4 regions of the Novosphingobium sp. 11B genome follow, and region 2 is predicted to be linked to each of the others. Evidence: riboswitches for the same ligand, from Rfam matches in the RefSeq annotation. Region 2 holds a riboswitch; each other region holds the start of a gene.

Region 1 (5,552 bases), on a different contig from region 2:
CCTGCGGTACGGTGTAGATGTACACGAAGCGTAGAACGCATCCCCGGATCATGGCCCGGATAAGCGGCAACCGACGCCCTGTCCCGTCGAATGACGGGACAGGGCGTGGCTGGTGATCAGAACGTGTAGCGTGCGCCGATCTTGAACGTGCGTGGTTCGATCACGCGGCTGAGACGTCCCTCGACCGGGCCATCGGTGTCGAACGCCGGGATGTAGGACTCGTAGTAGTACGCGATGTCCTTGTCGTGGCTGTCGAAGATGTTCAGCACTTCGCCGTAGATCTCGATCTTGCGGCCCTTCCATGCGGCGCGGGCGTTTACGATCGTGCTGCCTTTGTCGCGCAGCGAGTTGTCCTCGATCAGCGGGTAGGGGCCGAGATGCCGGACGCGCACGCTCGCCTCCCACGGATCGAGCACGATCGCCGCGCCGGCGGAGACCGCGTTCTCGACCGCGTTGGGAATGCGATCTCCGTTGTCGTAGCGCGAGTGGCTGGCGACATAGCTGCCGTCGAGCGCCAGCCACGGCAGCGGGCGCCAGAACCCGACCACCTCGTAGCCATGACGCTTGCTGGCGCCGGTCGGCTCCACCGCGTTGGAATCGCCGACGAAGCGCAGTTCGCTGCCCACGTCGAGCCACCAGTACGTCGCGGTCAATGAGACGGTGCCCAGTTGCAGGCGCCCGCCAAGTTCCTTGCCAGTGCCGCGCACCAGAACGGGCACGGGCGATTCCACGTTCACCGCACCGCGCACGTCGTTGGAATGGAAGCCGCGGCCCCAGTTGGCATAGACTTCGAACTGCGGGACGATCTCGTAGGCTGCCGATACCTTGGGTGAGACGATCGAATCGTGTCCGCTGCCGGCTCCCAGTTCGGTCGCCATGGCGTCGCGCGCGCGGACGGCGTAGTGGTAGTAGTCGCCTCGCAGGCCTCCGGTTAGCCTGAGGCCGGGCAACGGCTTCCAGGTCGCTTCGCCATAGAGCGCGCCGGACAGTTCCTCGACGTGATATCGACCCAGCGAGGACAAAAAGGCGCGGGTTTCGGTGCGATCCACCCCGACGTTGCCGATGTGATCGTAGCGGTTTTCAGTGCCCATGCTCAGTTGCAGCGTCGAGCCCACAGCCCATTGCTTGCGCGCGGTGATACCCACGACCCAGCGCTTGTCGAACTGGTCGATCTGCGCGCTGGTGCCGTCCGGATCGGCATAAGTTGGGTTCGAATACATGTTCCAGTCGTAGTACTGGGCATAGACATTAGCGCTCCAGTTCGGCTGTCGCACCGCGACGTTGCCGACGAAGCGCGTTGTGCGGCCACGCGCCGAAGGATCGGGCGAGCAGAATTCGTCAGGGCACAGCGCGCTGCCGATGATCCGTTCGGGGATCTGCTCGGTCGGCCGCCAGGTGGCGTGGTAGGCGTGGAGCGAGGCTTCGACGGTGCCTTCGCCGGCGGGCGCGGTGTACTTCGCGAAGCCGGAGTAATGCCGAAGGTGTTCCGCCTGCTGCCAAGGCCCATCATAGCGCTTTGCCTGCCCCACCAGCGTGAGACTGCCACCCGCCACATCCTTGATGGTGCCACCGGCGGCCAGCCGCCCCGACTTGTACGATCCACCCTCTACCGAGATCCACGGGCGGTCGAACCCATCGATGGTCGTCATGTAGGCCGCGCCGGCCAGTGCGAAGTCGCCGCCATCTGCGCGGTACGGCCCCTTGCGGAAATCTTCGCGGGCGACGATCTCGGGGATCAGGCCGTTGAGATCGAGATAGCCTTGGCCATGCCCGTGGCTGCGCAGGTTCATCTGCACGCCATCTATATAAGTCGTGAAGTCGGTGCCGTGATCGAGGTTGAAGCCGCGCAGGAAGTACTGGTTGGCCTTGCCGCTGCCCGAATGCTGCGCCGCTACCATGCCGGGCACCGCCTCAAGCAGTTCGGCGACCCGCAGAAGCGGACGGACCAGCAGGTCGGAACCGCCGACGCTGCCCTCGCTGGCGGCATGGGCGGTGCCGATCTTGGCCTCGCCGCGTCCGAACACCACGATTTCGCCGGAACCGCCATCCGCGCCGCCGGCGGGTGCCTCTTCGGCGCAGGCGGGCATCGTCGCCAGCGCCATTGCGGTACCTGCCACGATGCGCACCAGCGCAGCGCTTTTCATCAAATTCATCATCATTCCCCCCGACGCCTGCGACTGGGTGGGAGGCTTGCCGCCATCAAGACGGTCGACGCGCGCCGGCGGTCGGACGCCGCGGGCGACCGTCTGCGCGAACCGATGCGGCCTCCACCGCTGGTTCGTCGCTCGAACGGAATGATTCCGGGCCTTGGCCACCCCCTGGACCACGGCATGAGCGACCAGACGCAGGCAGGTCTCCTGGCTCACGGGTCAATGCGACGATGCAAGGCCTTCCCAGGCCTCGCATGTTGCAGCGTCCGGCCCAGTGACTGGCGGCAGGAACCTTTGCCCCACCGCACATATGCATCGCGCTCACCGCTTACAGTTGCAGGGACAGCCTCGGATTCGAAGGGCATGCCTTCTCACCGTGTTCCCTTTTAAGCCTCTTTCGAGGCACCAGCGCGATCTTGTCTGCACCAATGAAGGGCAGATATGGCGCGCTATCTCAAACGGTTTCACGGCACAAGCCTGTCTGTATGGCGTCCAGGTACGGCCTGTATCCTGAACTCCCGACTAGCGATGCCAGGGCTGACGGGCCGCTCCGGGGAGCAAAATTTGCTTCCGAGCGCCTGGCAAGGGTCGGCGACGGCCGGATCGATTGTCGAATTGCGTGAAATTTCGGTCATCGCTGTGCTAAAGTCGCCTCCGTGCCATGCATCGCAGTCGATCGCAGAACTCTGGTCGCCAAGACGTCGTTGCGCTGCTATCGCCTTTCATCCTGCACCCTGAAACGGGTTCTGCGGCCTTGCGTGCTACGTTCACTCGCGAGGATAGGTTTCTCGGACTTAGCTTAAGGTACTTAAAAGATGACATTCGACAGGGGAAATCGCGGCCAAGGTCGCGACCGGTTCGGCGGCGGCGATGATCGTTGGGGCGGCGGCAACGATCGCTTTGGCGGTGGTGACCGCTTCGGTGGCGGCCAGCGTGGCGGCTTCGGCGGATCGCGAGGCGGCGGTTTTGGCGGTGGCGGTGGCGGTTCGCGCGGCGGCCCGGGCCAGGTTGTCGGTCAGGGCCGTGGGACGGTCAAGTTCTTCAACCCCGACAAGGGTTTCGGCTTCATCCAGCTTGAAGGCGGCGGCGACGATGCATTCGTGCACATCAGCGCCGTGCAGTCCGCCGGCCTCGAAACGCTGGCGGAAGGTCAGCAGCTGGAATTCCAGCTGGTCGAGCGAGGCGGCAAGATTTCCGCTTCCGAACTGACCATCGTGGGCGAGGTCATCGTTGCCGAACGTCGCGAGCGAAGTGCCGCACCTGTTCAGAATCAGTCCACTGGCGAGAAGGCCACCGGCACCGTCAAGTTCTTCAATAGCATGAAGGGCTTCGGCTTCATCGTCCGCGATGACGGCCAGCCCGATGCGTTCGTGCATATCAGCGCCGTCGAGCGCTCCGGTCTGCATGGCCTTTCGGAAGGCGATCAACTCGAATTCGAAATCGAGATCGATCGCCGGGGCAAGGCGTCGGCCGTGAATCTGGTCCAGCGCTGACTGATCTGGCCATGGCTGCCGCAGGAGGTCATGGCCTCATCTCGGGCTTTCCTCGATCGCATCGCGATCGGCGACGGACATCGAGCGGCTTATGTCGAAGGCCTTGATCAAAGCTGCCTTCGACAGGCCGACTGCGGGACGAGGGACGTGTTTCCTTGATTCGAACGTGCAGCATGCGGGCGGACCAGCTTGCTCCTGGAACCGATGTCCGGCCGCATTGCTTGAACCTTAGACCTGAAGTGGTTCATCCCTGCCTGTAGGCCGCCCTTCACCGGCATCATCAGGCTGATGATCTGAGAACCTAGCCTTGTCCTGGCGTCACCATCGTCATGAAAAGGCCAATAACGACAACGGATTGCATGACTAACGACGATCGCAGCGGCGACAACGACTCTCCTCTTCTCGACCTGGACAAGGGTTCGGTCCAGCGGTTCATCGCGCGCGCCAAAAGCCAGGGCGTCATCACGGTCAAGGAGTTGAATGCCGCGCTGCCGCAGGACCAGATGACCACCGATCAGATCGAGGACATCATGGCCGCGATCTCGGAAATGGGCGTCAAGATCGTCGAGAACGACGATGATGACGATGAGGACGGTGAGCAGGAAGACGGCGTGGAAGCCGTCGATGGCGGCGATGACGATTCCGGTTCGGATACCGGGTTCGACGAAGGCAATTCCCGGCGCCGTCCCGGCGAGACCCGCAAGGCGGACACGCTCGCGCGTTCCGACGACCCGGTCCGCATGTACCTGCAGGAGATGGGCGCCGCCGAGATGCTCAGCCGCGAGGGCGAGGCTGCCATCGCCAAGCGCATCGAAGCCGGCCGCGACATGATGATCATGGGGCTTTGCGAAAGCCCCATGACCTTCCACGCGATCATCGGCTGGTCCGAAGCGCTCAACAACGGCGACATGCAGCTTCGCGAGATTCTCGATCTCGACGCGATGCTCTCCAAGGAGCCGCAGCCCGAAAATCTGGCCGAAAACGGTGAGGGCGATGGCGACGGCGAGATTTCCGCTGCCACCGCCGGGCCTTCCTTCAAGGACGATGACGATTCCGGCGAGGACAACTCGGAGGAAATCGACGAGGACGGCAACCCGATCCCCAAGCGTCAGGTCGAGGACGATGAAGAGGACAACACCCTCTCCCTCGGTCAGATGGAAGCCGCGCTTACGCCGGAGGCGCTGGAGAAGTTCGCGCTTATCACCGAACTGTTCCGCACCTTCGAGCGCCTGCAGAGCGATCGGCTCGACGCGCTGGCGCTGGGCATCGATTTCCCGGTCGCCAAGGAAGACCAGTACCTGCAACTGCGCGAGGATCTCACCGCGCAGGTGGAATCGGTGCAGTTCCATGCGGCCAAGATCGAGTATCTGGTCGACAACCTCTACACCTTCAACCGTCGCCTGACGACGCTGGGCGGGCAGATGCTGCGTCTGGCCGAGCGTCACAAGGTGAAGCGCGCCGATTTCCTCGAAGCCTATACGGGCCGCGAACTGGACGACGCCTGGGTCGCAGAAGTGGCCGGGAAGGACAAGAAGTGGGCTGCCTTCGCAGAAAACGAGGCTGAACCTGCCGAGCGCATCCGTCTGGAAGTCTCGGACATCGCCACTGCCACCGGCATGGCGCTCCCCGAGTTCCGCCGCATCGTGAACATGGTCCAGAAGGCGGAGCGTGAAGCGCGCATCGCCAAGAAGGAAATGGTCGAGGCGAACCTGCGTCTGGTGATCTCGATCGCCAAGAAGTACACCAACCGCGGTCTGCAGTTCCTGGATCTCATCCAGGAAGGCAACATCGGGCTGATGAAGGCGGTCGACAAGTTCCAGTACCGCCGCGGCTACAAGTTCTCGACGTACGCGACCTGGTGGATAAGGCAGGCGATCACGCGTTCGATCGCGGATCAGGCTCGCACGAT
Region 2 (5,552 bases):
GGTTATTGTAGGTCATGTGGATCAGGCTCTGCACCACCCGCGCGCCGACGTAGCCCCAGGCGAAGATCAGCGTCCAGCGTCCCACGACCGCCACCACGAAAGCGGTGAGGCAGGCGGCGTAGAACAGCGTCGGCAGTTCGAACAGGTTGTCATAGTGCCGCACCGCCGCGCGGGCGCTTTCGGGCTCGGGCGGGCCGATGTGCGCACGGTAGTAGTCGGGATCCATCGACTTGATGATACCGGTGCGGGCGACCGCCATGCGCACGAAAGCCACGAACGTCAGCGCGACCACTACCAGCATCGGCAGGAAAATCAGGGTCGGGTTATGGGACATGCGGCGGCCTCCTTCATGATGGTTCCGCGTAAGGGAGCGGGAATCGCCCGGTCAGTTACTGGGCGTTGCAGCCGTATCCGGCGCTACGTCCGCAGGCGCAGCGGCCTCCGGTTCGTCCTGTTCGTCCGGGAGCGGACCACCCTCGGGGCCCAGCTTCTCCCAGTCCTCGTCGGCATCGGTCGGCGGCGGAGGCGGAGCGGAGGCGACGATCGGTTCGGGCTTGAGCCGGGATTTCGGGGTGCGGCTGGCGTAATGATCGGCGCCGTCCTTACTGAAGGCATAGACTTGCGTGAACGGCACACGGTACTCGGCCGTCCCGTCCGAGACGACCACTTCGTTACCGGCGAGGCGTTCAACGGTGCCGATGGCGAAGCCGTCGTCATCGACGAGCGGAAGTCCGTGGACGAGTTCTTCGCGGGACACATTGCGCACGGTGACCGCGTTCTCGTCAAGCAGGGCGCGCTTGCCCGCCTTGCTGTCGGCGGAGACGGGAGCCGACGTCTGGGCGAGCGCCGGCGGGGCGGTGATTGCAGGAGCGAGCGCAAGCGCGCTCAGCAGCAGCATAGTACGGGGCAAGACCGTTCCTCCGGACAGAATTCTCAGGAGAAATGCGCATGAAGCAAGCCGGTTGCCAAGAGCTACCCGCTGCGGGAGGCCGGAAACATCCGGCGAAATACGAGGAATGAGCCCCAATCTGGCGGGAATGGAGGAAAAATTGCCCCCATTCCCGATCCGATACGACTTACTCCGCCGCCACTTCGCCGAACAGGCCGGGCTCAGAACCATCGTCCACCAGCGGCTCGTCGTTCGCGCGCACCTTCTTGCGCGAGTCGAAGTTGGCCCACACGGTGTTCCAGTCGCCGCGGGTGGCGCCCTTCGAATATTCCGTCGAACGGGTCTCGAAGAAGTTGGCGTGCTCGACGCCGTTGAGCAGCGGCTGCAACCAGGGCAGCGGGTGATCCTCGATCAGGTAGATCGGCTTCATGCCCAGCTGGCCAAGGCGCCAGTCGGCGATGTAGCGGATGTACTTCTTGATATCCTTGGGCGTCATGCCCGGCACCGGGCCCAGCTCGAACGCCAGGTCGATGAAGTTGTCCTCGAGACGGATCGTGGTCTGGCACTGATCGGCGATATCGTCCTTCACCGCCTTGGTGAGGCAGCCACGCTCTTCGCAGAAGGCGTGGAATAGCTTGATGATGCCTTCGCAGTGCAGCGATTCGTCACGCACCGACCACGAGACGATCTGGCCCATGCCCTTCATCTTGTTGAAGCGCGGGAAGTTCATCAGCATCGCGAAGCTGGCGAACAGCTGCACGCCCTCGGTGAAGCCGCCGAACATCGCCAGTGTGCGGGCGATGTCCTCGTCGTTGTCGACGCCGAATTTCTGCAGGTAGTCGTGCTTGTCCTTGAGTTCCGAGTACTCAAGGAACGCGCCGTACTCGCTCTCGGGCATGCCGATGGTGTCGAGCAGGTGCGAATAGGCCGCGATGTGCACCGTCTCCATGTTGGAGAAGGCGGTGAGCATCATCTTGATCTCGGTCGGCTTGAAGACGCGCGCGTACTTCTCATGGTAGCAGTCCTGCACTTCCACGTCGGCCTGCGTGAAGAAGCGGAAGATCTGGGTGAGCAGGTTGCGCTCATGATCCGAGATGTTCTGCACCCAGTCGCGGCAGTCCTCGCCCAGAGGCACTTCCTCGGGCAGCCAGTGGACCTGCTGCTGGATCTTCCAGTAGTCGTAAGCCCAGGGATATTCGAAGGGCTTGTAGGTCTTGCGGGCTTCGAGAAGGGACATGGGCGGCTCCGGTGGATCGTCTGAAATTGCGTTCGCCCACAACGCTTTCACGCTTGGGCGGAAAGGCCAGAGATAGGCAAGATCGCGCGCAAATCGAGTGCGTGAATCATCTTCCCACAGGAATATGTGGGGGCAAGGAAAAAGTGTAGCCCCAAGGGGTTGTGGGTGTGATTAATTTCGCCGCCCTCGCATGAATCCCCGGATTGTGCCGGTCAGAGGACTTCGGCGACGCCTTTCAGGCTCTCTCGCGGCTTGTCGATCGCCTGCGCTTTCAGCTGATGCACGCGCGGGATCGAAACTTGCAAGACCTCGGCGATCTCGGCGAGGTTCAGTTCCTCCACGAAGTAGAGCTGCACGATCAGCTTGAGCCGGTCCGGCAGGTCGGTGATCGCCGCGATGACCGCGCCGCGCATCTCGGCGTCGACCAGCATCGCGAAGCTGTCAGGCGTTTCCGTCGCGAAAGTCATCCACTGGTCGGAATAGACCTCATCGATCGGCTCGAAACGCATCGGGCGGGCAGCATCCTGCAGCGAGACCAACTCACCCTCGCCCATGCCCATCGCCTGCGCCAGTTCGTCAGGCCGGGGATCGCGGCCGAGCCAGCCCCGAAGCTGCGTCTCCTTGTGCGCCAGCATGCGGCGGCGCTCGGACGTGCCGCGCGTGCCCTGCACGTTGCGGCGCACAAGATCGACCATCGCCCCCCCGCACCCGCATCTTGGCATAGGCGGCGAAGCCGTCCTCGGTCGGCAGATCGTGTTTCTGCGCGCATTCGGTGAGCGCGACGAGGCCGACCTCCACCAGATCCTCCAGTTCGATCCCCGGACGCCCGGTGCCGTGAACGTGCCAAGCCTGCCACTTGACCATCGGCAGGAAGCGGCGGACCACGAAGCCCTCTCGCGCACCTGGGACGACCTGTTCGCCACGACGGCCGCTGGCGCTTCGCCCGGCGCACATACGCGATGAACATCGCCGAATAGCCCCCTCTTGCGGCGGAGCAGGCGCGCGATTAGGAAGGCCGCGCCGAAGCGTTCACCTTGAGCATTTCGGCGAAAGATCGCGCCGGTGCCCCGCAAGGGGCTTAAAAGGGAACGCGGTGAGGATGTTCTCATCCGAATCCGGGGCTGTCCCTGCAACTGTAAGTGGCGAGCGCGATGCATAGGCCGGTGCCCCGAAGGTGGTCGCCGGCAGCCACTGGGCCGGACGCTGCGACATGCGAGGCCACGGGAAGGCCATGCATCAAGCGATGACCCGCGAGCCAGGAGACCTGCCTGCGTCCGGTCGCTCTTGCCTTGGTCCAGGGGATGGCCGCGGCACGGTAACTTCCGTCTGAGCGACGCAACGTGCGGCGGGGGCCGCATCGGCGCGAGGGACGTCGGGCGCCGCCGCGTCCGTCCGGTGCCTCCCGTGCCGACCGCGCCGAGTGCGCGGCACGCCCCCGTCAGGTCGCCGACGCGAAGACGGATCAGAATGCCGATGTCGCCCGCGAAAACCTCTCTCAAGAGCCGGATAACCGTGCTCTTTTTTCTGCTCGTCGCCGCCAACCTGGTCGTCTGGGGCTGGGCGTTCAGCCTGTTCCACGCCAGCCCGGTGATGCTGGGCACCGCCCTCCTCGCCTGGAGCCTCGGCCTGCGCCACGCGGTGGACGCCGACCACATCGCCGCCATCGACAACGTCACTCGCAAGTTGATGCAGGAAGGCCAGCGCCCGATCACCGTGGGCCTTTGGTTTGCGCTCGGCCATTCCGCCATCGTCCTGATCGCCGCGACCACCATCGCGCTGGCAGCAGGCACTCTCGATGATTTCGAGGCATTCGGCCGTTCGGGCGGGGTGATCGCGACGATCATTTCCGCCTGCTTCCTGTTCCTGATCGCGATCATGAATCTCGCGATCCTGCGCGGGGTCTGGCAACGCTTCGTCGAGGTACGGCGCGGCGGAACGTACACCGAGGAAGACCTCGACATGCTGCTCGCCGGGCGCGGGCTGATCGCGCGAATCCTGCGCCCCGTGTTCCGGCTGGTGCGCCATGCCTGGCACATGGCGCCGCTCGGTTTCCTGTTCGGCCTCGGTTTCGACACCGCCACCGAAGTCGCCATCCTCGGCCTCTCGGGCGCGCATGCGGCGGACGGCGTTTCCCTGGGGTCGGTGCTGGTGTTCCCGGTGCTGTTCGCGGCGGGCATGGCCCTGCTCGACACCGCCGACGGCGTCATCATGTTGGGGGCTTACGAATGGGCCTTCGTCAAGCCGATCCGCAAGCTCTACTACAACATCGTCATCACCGCTATCTCGGCCATGGTGGCGCTGGTGATCGGCTCCATCCAGACCGCCGTGCTGCTCTCGGAGAAATTCGGGCTGGAGGGCGGCGTGTGGTCCGGGGCGGCCTCGCTTTCGGAGCAATTCAACACGCTGGGCTTCCTGATCGTCGGCCTGTTCGTGGTGTGCTGGTTGCTGAGCTGGGCCGTGTACCGCTGGGGCGGTCTGGACACGGTGGAAGTGCGGTCGGCGGCCAGCCCACCCCGCTGCGACTAGGGCGTAAACGAGCAAGTCTCGCCCCCCACCCGCTTGCGGGAGGGGCCGGGGGTGGGTCTTTTGCCACGCAAGAAAGCCCGGCGGTCATGGGGAATCACCGGGCTTTCCGAACCTTCCGGGACAGAAAGGTTCTATATTTCAGTTCGTTATCAGCACAGCAGCGAGAGGATGTTCTCCTGGCTCTGGTTGGCCTGTGCGAGCATCGCGGTGGACGCCTGCGAGAGGATCTGCGCCTTTGCCATCGCGGTGGTTTCGGCCGAGTAGTCGGCGTCCTCGATACGGCTGCGGGCGTCGGACAAGTTGGTGGTGGTGTTGGTCAGGTTGTTGATCGCCGATTCGAGGCGGTTCTGGCCGGCACCCAGCGAGGCGCGGGTGGCGTTGACGTCCGACAGCGCGGCATCGACGTTGGTAAGCGTGGTCGCCGCCTTCGTGGCGTCGGTCACGTCGAGGGCGGTCGCCGAAACCTTGGTGCCGTCGATCGCCTTGGAGGTCAGCCCGACCTGCTGGCCGCCCTGCGAACCGGTCTGGATGTTGAAGGTGAGGTCGGCGCCGGCGGTGGTCGAGATCAGCGTGTTGCCGTTGAACTTGGCCTGCGTGAAGCTGTCGTTGATCTGCGTGGTCAGCGCCGAGACTTCCTGCTGCATCGCCGCGCGGTCCGAGGTCTGGTAAGTGCCCGAGGCCGACTGGATCGCCAGTTCGCGCACGCGCTGCAGCATGTTGCCGACTTCCGACAGCGTGCCTTCGGCGGTCTGGGCCAGCGAGATGCCGTCGTTGGCGTTGCGGATGCCTTGGCTCATGCCGCGGATCTGCGAGGTCATCGAGGTCGAGATGGCGAGGCCCGCCGCGTCGTCCTTGGCCGAGTTGATGCGCTTGCCGGTCGACAGGCGCTCCATTGCGGTA
Region 3 (5,552 bases), on a different contig from region 2:
CGCCACCGCCTTGCGCGACAGGCCGAGGTCGTCGATCCCGGTGCCGCGTCCGATCCAGTCCTGCGCGGAGCCGCCCAGTACGGCGGCGCAGAGCGCGGCGGCGGGCGTGGTGTTGCCGATGCCCATCTCGCCCACCAGCAGCAGCCGGGTATCGGCGCCCAGCGCGGCGGCGCCCCGGTTAAGGGCGTCGAGGCATTCCTCCGCGCTCATGGCCGCCTCGCGGGTGATGTCGCCGGTCGGCCGGTCGAGATCGAGCGCCACCACCGAAAGCCGCGCGCCGCAGGCCGCCGTCAGGGCGTTGATCGCCGCGCCGCCCGCCTCGAAGTTGGCGACCATCTGGACGGTGACTTCGGGCGGGTAGGCGCTGACGCCCTGCGCGGTGACGCCGTGGTTTCCCGCGAAGACGACCGCCTGCACCGGGTCCGCCTCGGGGCGCTCGCTGCCCTGCCATCCGGCCATGAACACCGCGATGTCCTCCAGTCGGCCGAGCGCGCCGGTCGGCTTGGTGAGGCGGGCCTGACGGTTCAGCGCGGCGGTGCGGCTGGCCTCGTCGGATTCGGGCAGCGCGGCGAGGGCAGCGGCGAAGGAGGCGGGATCGGCGAAACGGGTCATGTGCAGACGTAGCCTTCCGGGGGCGTGCGGGTGATGAAGTGGCCCTTCACGCCTTGCGGCCATTCCTTGAAGGGGACGCGGCCGTGCTCGCTTTCGGCGTGGCGCGCGGCATATTCGAGGATGGCGCGGGCGGCGTCTTCGTCCGGCGTGAAGTCGCCCAGCACGTAGCCGACTTTGCCCGGTGCGCGGATGTGGACGGTGCAGTGGCGGCTGCAGGCGAAGAGGCAGGGCATGGCCTGGATCTGCACGCCCTGCAGTTCGGGGTCGGCGGCCTGAACGCTGCGCATCGCCGCTTCGAGCAGGGCGCCGCCCCGCTGGCCGGTCTCGTCCTCGCGGGCGTCGGCGGTGTGGCGGCAGGTGTTGCAGACGACCACCGAAGGGCCGGGAGGTACGGGGGTCAGCATGGGGGTGTCACCTTGGTATTGGTGGTGAGGCCCACCCCGCTGTGGTTGAAAAACTGTCCGTCATCCCCGCGAAGGCGGGGACCCATCTGATGCCGTCGCAAGAGGCGAAGTCCGGAGATGGGTTCCCGCCTTCGCGGGAATGACGACGATACAATCACAGGCGGTCGCGTTCCGGCCGGCAGGTCCTCCCCTCCCGCTTGCGGGAGGGGCTGGGGGTGGGCCTTTTCGGGTTGGGCCTTCCTTGTCATCAGAACCGGCTGCGCACGCCGACGTAGACCGTCCGTCCCAGTGCGGAATAACCCGCCGCCGTCTGGTAGTCCTTGTCGGTCAGGTTCTCGACGCGGCCTTGCAGCATCAGGTTCTCCTTGATCCGCACTTGCGCGCGAAAGTCGATCAGCCAGTAGTCGTCCAGCTTCGCGGTGCCGGTGGCGGCGTTGAAGGTCTCGCCCGAGTAGCGCGCCGCGACGCTGGCGCGAAGCCCTTGCGGCAGGTCGATGCCCGCTTCGGCATTGGCCATGTGGCGCGGTACGCGCTGCAGCTGGCGGCCGTAGGTGGACGAACCCTCGGTGCGGTCCTCGGCGCGGGTCCAGCTGTAGTTGCCCTCGGCAAACAGCACGCCCAGCTTCGCCGACGCGGCGAGTTCCAGGCCGCTGGCCTTGGCCGTCTTGACGTTGGCGTAGTAGCCGAAGCGCGTGGTCGTGGTGCCGGGGATGTAGCACGCGGCGGGCAGCGTTCCACTGGTCGGGCAGTAGGCGAAGTCGATCAGGTTGTCGGTGTCGCGCTGGAACCAGGTTGCGGAGAGGCGCAGGGCCTCGCCGAAGTTCTGCTCGGCGCCCACTTCCCAGCCCTTCGCCTTCTGCGGGGCGAGGTCGGCGGTGCCGTAGGCGCTGTACATCTGGTAGAGCGAGGGGGCTTTGAAACCCTCGTCATAGCTGGCGCGCAGCACCGTGGCGCCTCCGTTGGGGGTATAGGCCGCGCCCGCGCTCCACACGGTCTGCCCGCCGAAGCGCGACTGGTGATCGTAGCGCGCGCCGCCGTCGAGGGTGAGGCCCTTGACCGGGCTCACGCGCAGTTCGGCGTAAAGGCTGTCCATGTCCACCGAGTAGGGCGTCAGCGTATAGGGCGTGGCGGAGTTCGTCGGCGAGGCGGTGGTCATCCGCTGCTCCTCGCGCTCGGCGCCGAACACGGCCTGGATCGCGTCGCTGAAGGTGTAGGTGCCCTGGTACTCGTAGCGGCGCAGGCGGCCGTGCGCGTCGAAGGTGATCGCGCGGATCGAGCGGGTGGGGTCGAAGTTCTCCCGGTCGGTGACGTTCTGCAGCACCGCGACGCGGTTGACCAGCTTGCCGTCCAGCAGCGCGAAGTTGAGGCCCGCGTAGCCGGACCATTCCTTCGTGGTGCCATAAGCGAGGGTGTCGCCTGAAGTGCCGTCGAAATCGTTCTTCCCGTCGGCCCAGTAGCCGCGCAGGTCGAGGCTGACGCCGGGGGCGACGCGCACCGTGACGGTGCCGCTGGCGGCGCTGCGCTGGAAACCGTCGGCCTCGGTCCCGTTCGCGCGGGCGGAGATACCGTCGGTGGTGAAACGCGAGGCGGAGAGGCGCCAGTCGATGAGGTCCGAGGTGCCGCCCACGCCCGCGCGGGCGGAGACGGTGTCATGGGTTCCCGCCTCAACGGCGAAGCTGCCTTCGAGCCGCTCGGTCGGGCGGCGGGTGCGCACGTTGACGACACCGCCGGTCGCGTCGCTGCCCCACAGGATCGACTGCGGCCCGCGCAGGATCTCGATCCGGTCGACGTCGTCGAGCAGCAGGTTGGAGAAGCCGTAGCCGCCCGCCGTCGCCGAGGGGTCGGACAGGCGCATGCCGTCGATCACCATGACGGTCTCGCCCGCATCGGCGCCGCGGATGCGCAGCGAGGTGGTGGTGCCGTAGCCGCCGTTGCGCGACATCGAGACGCCGGGGGTGCGCAGCAGGGCATCGGTCAGGGCGATGGGTTGCAGGGCGACGATCGCGGGCTCGCCCAGCACGGTCACGGTGGCGGAGACGCGCTCGATCGCGACGGGGGTGCGAAGCGCGCCGACGACGATGTTGTCATCTTGCCGAGTGTCGCCGTCGGTATCGCCAGGTGCCGTTGTGGTATCGTTGGGTGCCGCTGTGTCGGCGAATGCCGGAGAGGCCGAAGCGAGCAGTGCGATAGCGGCGGTGGTAATGATAAGATATTGTTTCACTTGTATTCCTTCATGCGAACGGCGGTGCTCCGTCGGCCGGTGAAGGATATTGGGACAGTGGGCGCGGACAGGCAGCGCAACACCTCCCGCAAGCCCCCTCAGGCCGCCGGAACGATGGCTGTCGTTGCGCGAGGAATGCACTTCCCCCGTTCGTCCGGCACACCCTGTCCGGTCGAAGAACGACGGCGACGGGCAGGTCTCCTGGCTCACGGGTCATCGCCGATTTCGGCCGCCTTCTCAGGGGCTTGCGCCCCCAATGGCATGTGGCAGAACGGCTCTCCGCTTACAGTTGCAGGGGCAGCCCGGGTATCTCACCCGCGTTCCCTTTCAATCCCCTCGCGGGGAACCTGTCGCGGCGCGGCAAGTATCGTGCGCCGGGGCGCCGCGCAAGAGGCCAATGCTTGCGCCGACCTGCCGGAAACCATAGGTGCGGGATCGATGGACACTCCGCGCCAAGACGATGCCCCCGCCTGCCCGGCGTACCTGGTAAGCGCCCCGTCCTCGGGTCAGGGCAAGACGCTCGTGACTGCGGCATTGGCCCGAAGGCACCGCAATGCGGGCAGAAAAGTGCACGTTTTCAAGGTTGGACCGGACTTCCTCGACCCCATGGTGCTCGAAGTCGCGAGCGGCGCGCCGGTCCATCAGCTCGACCTGTTCATGTGCGGCGAGGCGCAGTGCCGCGCCCTCCTGCACGAAGCGGCGCGCGAGGCCGACCTGATCCTCGTCGAAGGCGCGATGGGCCTGTTCGACGGTGACCCCAGCGCCGCCGACCTCGCCGAACGCTTCGGCTTTCCGGTGCTGGCGGTGGTCGATGGATCGGCGATGGCGCAGACGTTCGGCGCCCTGGTCCACGGCCTCGCGACCTACCGGCCGGGGCTGGAGGTCCATGCGGTGATCGCCAACCGCGTCGGCAGCGCGCGGCACGCGGAATTGCTGGAGCAGGGCGTGCCTGCGTCGGTGAAGTGGCTGGGCACTTTCCCGCGCGAGGCCGGAGTGACGCTGCCCGAGCGGCACCTCGGGCTGGTGCAGGCAGCCGAGGTCGCGGATCTCGACGCGCGACTGGATCGGGCGGCTAGCCTGCTGCCTGATGCCGTGCTGGACCTGCCGCCGCCGGTGAGCTTCCCGGCGCCCGAGGTCCCGGAGGAAAGCCCCAATCTGGGGGGTTTGCGCATCGCCATCGCGCGGGACGAGGCTTTCGCCTTCATCTACCACGCCAACTTGCGATGGCTGGAACGGGCAGGCGCGCAGCTCGCCTTCTTCTCACCGCTTCATGACGCGCGATTGCCCGATTGCGAGGCGATCTGGCTCCCCGGAGGTTATCCGGAACTGCATCTGCAGACGCTTGCCGCGAATGCGCCGATGCTGGAAGCGATCCGGGCGCATCATGCGGCGGACAGGCCGATTCTCGCCGAGTGCGGGGGCATGCTCTACGCCTGTGCATCGCTGACGGACGTAGAGGGGTATCGGGCCGATCTGCTCGGATTGCTGGAGGGGCACGCCGCGATGCAGCGGCGTTTCGCCGCCCTCGGCATGCAGCACATCGCGCTGCCGGGAGGGACCTTGCGCGGGCACACGTTCCATTATTCACGGCTGGAAACCGGGCTCGTACCGGAGGCTCGCGCCAGCACGCCGGACGGGCGGGACGGGGAAGCGCTCTATCGCGTCGGCTCGCTCACCGCGAGCTACATGCACGCATACTTCCCGTCCGCTCCCGAAGCGGCGGCGCGGTTTTTCGTTCAGGCTTCGACCAGCGACTGACCTTTGGGGAAGTCGGGGTCCTTGCGCGGATCTTCGCTGGCCTCGACGATGCCGGGTTCGGGCACTCGGAAGACCTTCGCCGCGTCCGCCTTGTCGCCGAGGTTCTCGCTCGAAGACAGGCTGATAAGCCAGGGCGAGAGGAACAGGCCGACGATGATCGGCGAGAGCCAGATCGCCGTCGTCATGTCGAGGAACGCCGTCGCCGTCAGGCCCGCGCCGAGCAGCAGATGCTCACGCAAGTCGGGCAGGACTTCGCGCACGGTGATGCGGCGGGCATCGCGGGTCTGGGTGTTCCAGCCCGCCGAGATGCCCAGCAGCAGCCCGAGCAGCGCCTTGGTCTGTGTCATCATGGTGATCGGTGCGAGCAGCATCGCCAGTACCGTCTCCAGCAGGACCGAGCGCACGGCCGCGAAGCCGCCGCCGAAGCTGCGGCGCCGCTCGCCGTCGGCCAGGACCCAGATCAGCCCCATGATCTTGGGGCCGAACAGCAGCATCACCGTCAGCGCCAGCACGCTTGGCGGGGCGAGGGTGACGAAGCCGCCATCGCCATGCGTCGC
Region 4 (5,552 bases), on a different contig from region 2:
ACGCCGAACTCGGCGACGACGCGGCGATAGTCGTAGATCTCGATGGAGGAGCGGTTGCGCTCCCATTTGAGGCGCACCAGCGGCGCGAAGCTGCCAAGGTGCAGCGCCCGCAAGGTAGCAGCGATGCTGGCGCTGTAGCGGTCCTCGACCCGGCGGTTCGGGTAGAGGAACAGGCGCGCGTCCGATTCCAGGTGGCTGTAGGCCAGCGTGCCCACCAGCGTCGTGCGGCCCATTTCGCGAAACAAGTAGGCCGAGGTTCCGCCCATCGCCAGCGAGTACCCCGGATCGCGCGCCGCCTCGCGGAAGCCGAAAGCCTGCACGCCGCCGCCGAAGCGCGCACTGAAGGCGCGGTCGAAGTTCGCCGAAAGCGTGAAGTCGTCCGCCGTCTGCAGCGCGTTGCGTCGGTTGGTGACATGGGCGATGTTGCCGTCGAGCCGCACTTGCCCGCGCTTGCCCACCGGCCGCTGCCAGCTGACGCCGCCGCCGATCGTGGTGCTGAACAGATGCCCCCCGAACCATCGCCGCGCCGGGCCCGCCGAGACGGTCAGCTGGTTGCTGCCCCAGGTATATTGCGGCCCGGCCTGGATCGCGACGGTGACGTCGTTGAAGTCTTTCTCGCGGTAGAGCGTCGCGCCCGTGGAAGCGCGCACCAGCAGATCGGCGCCGGGCTCGATGCCGAGGCGAAAGTAGCCTTGGCCCTGAAGGGCAAGTCCCACGCCCGACTTCGCGCGGGCATCCTCGTCGAGCGAGAAGTCGCCGATCACGGTGCCCAAGGTGTCGGACCGCGTGGCCCGGTTGATGTTGCTGTCCGGCGCCAGCGCGACCTCGACGGAGCCGCCCAGCGGCTTTCGGGCGTTGAGCGCGCGCGAGTAGAAGTGCACCAGCTGCTCCACTGCGGAAGGCAGTCCGGCGGCTTGAGCCGCGCGCAGTTCCTTGCGGGCCGCCCCCATGTTGCCGAGCATCGCCTGCATTCGCGCCAGTTCGAGGCGCACACGCGCGGCGCCCGGCTTGTCGTCGAGGATGCGGCGGAATTCGAGCGCGGCATCGCCGTAGCGCCCGAGATCGTCGGCCAGCATCAGGCCAAGGCGAAAGCGCGCCTCGGTGCGCACCTCGAGGTCGACATCCTGCGTCAGTGCGCGATAGGCGACTTCGGCAGTGGGGAAATCGCGGCGATCACGCGCCCGCCCGGCCAGCGCGAACACTTGCGCGGCCGAGAGATGGTCAGGCGCGGAAACCGGCACGGTCAGGGCCCCCTGGACCTGCGCGCCCGCGCTGGTCGCGATGCCCGCCAGCATCGCCACGACCAGCAGTCGACGAATTGAAATGATACACCCCCGTTTGTACGCCTTGCTATCGTACTAAAACGGCTGTTGTCCAGATGGATCGCATGCCAGTCTTGTGCGTCGTTCGCTTTTAGCTCGGTCTTGCGTTGTCTAACGAACAGGCCCTGTGACAATCCCAGCAACCGAAGCCCTTCTGCGGAGCACAGCGCGGAGGAAAGACTGCTGAAGAGTAGGGGCTAAGGACATCTAGACTTTTTCATGACAGGGGAGGGTTGCGAGCTGCCGGAACCAGACCGTCTGCACCTGAGCATGGGGATTTGGCCCCTGAACGTCCACAAAGGGTCGGCTTCGAACGCCTTGACCAATAGATCTGCTATTGCGAATTGACATCAATCCGGATAACGCCCGTCGTGTTCGGCCGCTTCGGCAGCCGGGCTGATCGCGTCGGTGCCTTGAGAAAGGCTTAAAAGGGAACGCGGTGAGGATGGGCCGATACTCTCGGCTCGCCCGAATCCGAGGCTGTCCCTGCAACTGTGAGCGGCGAGCGCGATGTACATGTGCGGACGGGCAAGGCCCGCGCCGCCAGCCACTGGGCCGGACGCTAACTCCTGCGAGGCCTGGGAAGGCCGTGCATCAAGCTGTGACCCGCAAGCCAGGAGACCTGCCGAAGCATTGGTCGCTCTTGCCTGACCCAGGGGATGGTCTCGGCACGGTCAGTTTTCTCCGTCTGAGCGACGAGAATGCGGCGGGGGGCCGCATCGGTGTCGTGCGTCGGCCGCCTTTTGGGGTGTCCGGCTGCCGTGCGTGCCGACCGTTCGCGCGGACGCCTCCCGCCTGGTGCTGCTCGACGCCCCGGGGGGAATGACTTGAAACCGACGACCAAGGCCGGACTGCTTGCTGGCGCATTTGCGCTGATCCCGGTCCCCATGCTGGCACAAGCCGCCGAGTCCGAGAGCGCTGACGATCCGATCGTCGTCACGGGCAAGAGCGGCACCTACAACGCCACCCGCTCCACCAGTGCGACCCGCACCGACACGCCGCTCCTTGAAGTGCCGCAATCGGTGACGGCATTGACGCGGCAGGTAGTGGACGACCTTCAGGCCAACCGCGTCGAGGACGTGCTGGCTTATGCGGGCGGCATTACGCGGGGCAACAACTTCGGCGGCACCGGCCTGACCGACTACAATCTGCGCGGCTTCACCTCCTCAGAGTATTTCCGCAACGGTTTCCCGATGAACCGTGGCTATCCACCCGCCCCAGATTCGATCGCGGTGGAGCGCGTGGATGTCCTGCGTGGACCGGCGGCGCTACTCTATGGCCGCGGCGATCCGGGCGGCACCTTCAACATCGTCTCGCGCGCGCCTGCCGAGCGGACGGCGCAGACGGTCAGCGGGCGGATTGACAGCTTCGGCGGATGGCGCGGCACGGTGGACGCCACCGGCCCTGTCGATAGCGGCCAGACCGTGCGCTATCGCCTTGGCGCAGCGGTGGAAGGCGGCGACACTTTCCGCGACCATATCCAGTCCGACCGCATCGTCGTTGCCCCGGTGGTCGCCTGGGATGCGTCCTCCGATCTGACATTCACGCTTGGCGGCGAGTTCGTGCAGGTCAAGACCCCGCTCGATCGCGGAAATCCAGCTTTCCGTACCCAGATGGACATCGCTATCCCTTCCTCCCGGTTCTTCGGGGAGCCGTCGGTCGGCCGCTGGCGCGTACGCAATGGGCTCGGCAACATCGTCGCCGACTACAAGCTGGGCCGCGATTGGCAGCTGCGCGCGGGGATGCAGTACTACAACGGCGAGCTGGGCGGCCCTGGCATCCAGGCATCCAGCGTGCGGGCCGATGGCCGCACCCTGGTTCGCACCTACAGCGAACGGACGCTGCGATGGCGCGATCTCGATGCGCAGGTCAACCTGACCGGCAAATTCGCCACCGGCACGATCGAGCACGAAATGCTGCTGGGCGCCGAATTCGAGGCGTTTCACTATACCGAGGTGATCCGCAATTCGAGCCCGACGCTCTCGCCCTTCACGATCGACATCTTCGCCCCGGTCTACGGATCGGCCATTCCGCCGCTCAACGGCAGCTTCACCAGCATCCGCACGCAGACGCGCACCTTCGCCGGGTATGCGCAAGATCAGCTATCGCTGCTGCCTTGGCTGAAAGTGCTGGTCGGCGGGCGGCTTGAACGCTTCGAAAGCGACAACCTCAACCTGCGCAACGGCGTGACTTCCGCCTTCAAGCAGACGGTCTTCACCCCGCGTCTGGGCACGGTCTTCGTGCTCAACCGGCAGGTATCGCTCTACGGCAGCTATGCGCGCTCCAACAAACCGAACACGGCGGCCGATGCGAACGGCAACGTGCTCGATCCCGAGCGGGGCACCAGCTACGAGGCGGGCGTGAAGCTCGAACTGCTGGACGGCAGGCTGAGCGCGACGGCGGCGCTGTTCCACACCACCAAGCAGAATGTCGCCACGACCGACCCGGACAACCTCGATTACAGCATCGCTGCAGGCGAAGTGCGCAGCCGGGGCATCGACATCTCCGTCACTGGCAACATCACGCGCGCCTGGCGCGTGGTGGGCGGTTATGCCTTCGCCGATTCCGAGGTGACGAAGGACAACCGCCTGCCGCTCGGGCAGCGGCTTCCCAACACGCCGCGCCATTCGGCCAGCCTGCTCAATGTCTACGAGTTTCAGGACGGCGCCCTCAAGGGTCTGGGTGCCGGTGCGGGCGTCACCTATCTGGGCGGACGCATAGCCGGCACGGCGGCCACCGCGCCATACATCCGGCCCTACGCCACGGTGAACCTGCTCGCGTACTACCCGCTGGCCGAAAACGTGAAGCTGCAGGTCAACGTCAACAACCTGTTCGACAAAAAGTACGCCGAGCGCGGCTTCGGCAGCAATCTGTATCCGGGCGCGCCCTTGAGTGCGGTCGCCAGCATCACGGTCGGCCTGTGATGCGCCTCTTCGATCAAAACCAAGCAAGGATGTGCACGATGAAAACCGCGTTGAATGCGACGATCCTCACCTCGCTCCTCACGCTCTGTGCCGTGCCCGCGCAGGCCCATGGCATCTACCTGACCGAACGCTCGAAGCAGATCGTGCTCGTCTACGGCGAAGGGGCTGACGACATGGACATGGTGAAGCGCGAGCCGCTGATCGACACCGTCGCCGCCTATGATGCTGCGGGCGCGCCGATCAAGGCATCCCACCGGGTCTCGGGCCTCGCCATGCTCGTCGAGACCGAAGCCAAGCCCGCATTCGTCGCTGCCATTCTGCAGAACGGTGTGTGGTCGCGCATGAAGGGTGGCAAGTACGAGAAGAAGGGCCTCGACGAGATGCCCGGCGCCGAAATCTCGACCAACAACGTCAAGTATGCGGTCCGCATCCAGGGCGAACTTATGGGTAGGGTGCCGGCCCTATCCGGACAGGCGCTGCAGATCATGCCGGTCGGCCCGATCCCGAAGCTGCTGGGGCAGAAGCTGAAGTACAAGGTTCTCTTCCAGGGGCAGCCGGTGGCCGGGGCCCGCCTCATCGCCGACTTCGTGAACGACCCGGACGCGAAGGAAGTTGTGACCGGGGCGGACGGCACGGTCATGCTCGTAGTGCGCAACCAGGGCCTCAATGTCGTTCATGCCGTCTACAACGGGCCGAGCGACAACCCGACCAGGTACCGCAACGTCGAACTTACGGCGACGCTGAGTTTCACGCTGGAGCACAAGCCGGAGTAGCGTTGGCTTCGCCTTTGCGCCGAAACAGCGGTAAGGCGAGCCAGCAGGAAGAGAGTTGTGGTTGTCCATCGGAAGAGTTACTCCGCTCATGCACGGCCAGAGGGCGGAGCAAGCCGTGCATCTTCGGCTAGCATCTCTGAGGGGTGAATGGTGAAAAGCAGTAGGTCACACCCTTTTTGAAACGCCCACATCTTTGCGATCCTTACGCCACCCGGGACCTTCCTAACGGCGGTCCTAAGCGCTCAAAATGCGAAAGCGGACCAACCGCTCCTGGGGACGCGAAATTTGCTTCTGAATGGCAAGGATGGGTCGAGGGCGGCAAAGGCTTCTACGCGCCCATCCTGGCTGTTCAATTGGGAAAATGGCGCGCCCATTAGCCGACATTCTGCTGAGGACCGGGCTGGGACGAAGCCGTCGTTCCCAAGTAGTCTTTCTAATGGCGCGTTTTGTCGTCCGCGGGCGTACCGACCTTGCACGCCTGTCATCGTCGGCGTTTGGTGTTGCCAGGAAAAAGACTGGCGAGGAGCTAGCGC

The links. Region 2 has a riboswitch for cobalamin ahead of ACYPYD_RS25460 (HoxN/HupN/NixA family nickel/cobalt transporter). Riboswitches for the same ligand answer to the same signal wherever they lie in the genome.
Region 1: another riboswitch for cobalamin. It lies ahead of ACYPYD_RS23165 (TonB-dependent receptor); the one in region 2 lies ahead of ACYPYD_RS25460 (HoxN/HupN/NixA family nickel/cobalt transporter).
Region 3: another riboswitch for cobalamin. It lies ahead of ACYPYD_RS13275 (TonB-dependent receptor); the one in region 2 lies ahead of ACYPYD_RS25460 (HoxN/HupN/NixA family nickel/cobalt transporter).
Region 4: another riboswitch for cobalamin. It lies ahead of ACYPYD_RS02455 (TonB-dependent siderophore receptor); the one in region 2 lies ahead of ACYPYD_RS25460 (HoxN/HupN/NixA family nickel/cobalt transporter).

What each region holds. Positions count from the first base shown of each region.
Region 1 covers NZ_BAAILP010000272.1:22,277-27,828, forward strand. Annotated here, with positions in the region: gene ACYPYD_RS23165 (TonB-dependent receptor) at 117-2,159, opposite strand; cobalamin riboswitch at 2,331-2,575, opposite strand; gene ACYPYD_RS23170 (cold-shock protein) at 2,966-3,643, shown strand; gene rpoD (RNA polymerase sigma factor RpoD) at 4,003-5,552, shown strand, end outside.
Region 2 covers NZ_BAAILP010000292.1:39,716-45,267, forward strand. Annotated here, with positions in the region: gene ACYPYD_RS25435 (MAPEG family protein) at 1-334, opposite strand, end outside; gene ACYPYD_RS25440 (hypothetical protein) at 386-910, opposite strand; gene ACYPYD_RS25445 (ribonucleotide-diphosphate reductase subunit beta) at 1,077-2,126, opposite strand; gene ACYPYD_RS25450 (sigma-70 family RNA polymerase sigma factor) at 2,339-2,821, opposite strand; gene ACYPYD_RS25455 (hypothetical protein) at 2,880-3,089, shown strand; cobalamin riboswitch at 3,170-3,412, shown strand; gene ACYPYD_RS25460 (HoxN/HupN/NixA family nickel/cobalt transporter) at 3,600-4,652, shown strand; gene ACYPYD_RS25465 (flagellin N-terminal helical domain-containing protein) at 4,802-5,552, opposite strand, start outside.
Region 3 covers NZ_BAAILP010000143.1:1,088-6,639, forward strand. Annotated here, with positions in the region: gene cobT (nicotinate-nucleotide--dimethylbenzimidazole phosphoribosyltransferase) at 1-612, opposite strand, end outside; gene ACYPYD_RS13270 (DUF1636 domain-containing protein) at 609-1,016, opposite strand; gene ACYPYD_RS13275 (TonB-dependent receptor) at 1,264-3,237, opposite strand; cobalamin riboswitch at 3,412-3,603, opposite strand; gene ACYPYD_RS13280 (cobyrinate a,c-diamide synthase) at 3,676-4,995, shown strand; gene mdoH (glucans biosynthesis glucosyltransferase MdoH) at 4,974-5,552, opposite strand, start outside.
Region 4 covers NZ_BAAILP010000032.1:28,333-33,884, forward strand. Annotated here, with positions in the region: gene ACYPYD_RS02450 (surface lipoprotein assembly modifier) at 1-1,295, opposite strand, end outside; cobalamin riboswitch at 1,712-1,966, shown strand; gene ACYPYD_RS02455 (TonB-dependent siderophore receptor) at 2,210-4,246, shown strand; gene ACYPYD_RS02460 (DUF4198 domain-containing protein) at 4,285-5,019, shown strand.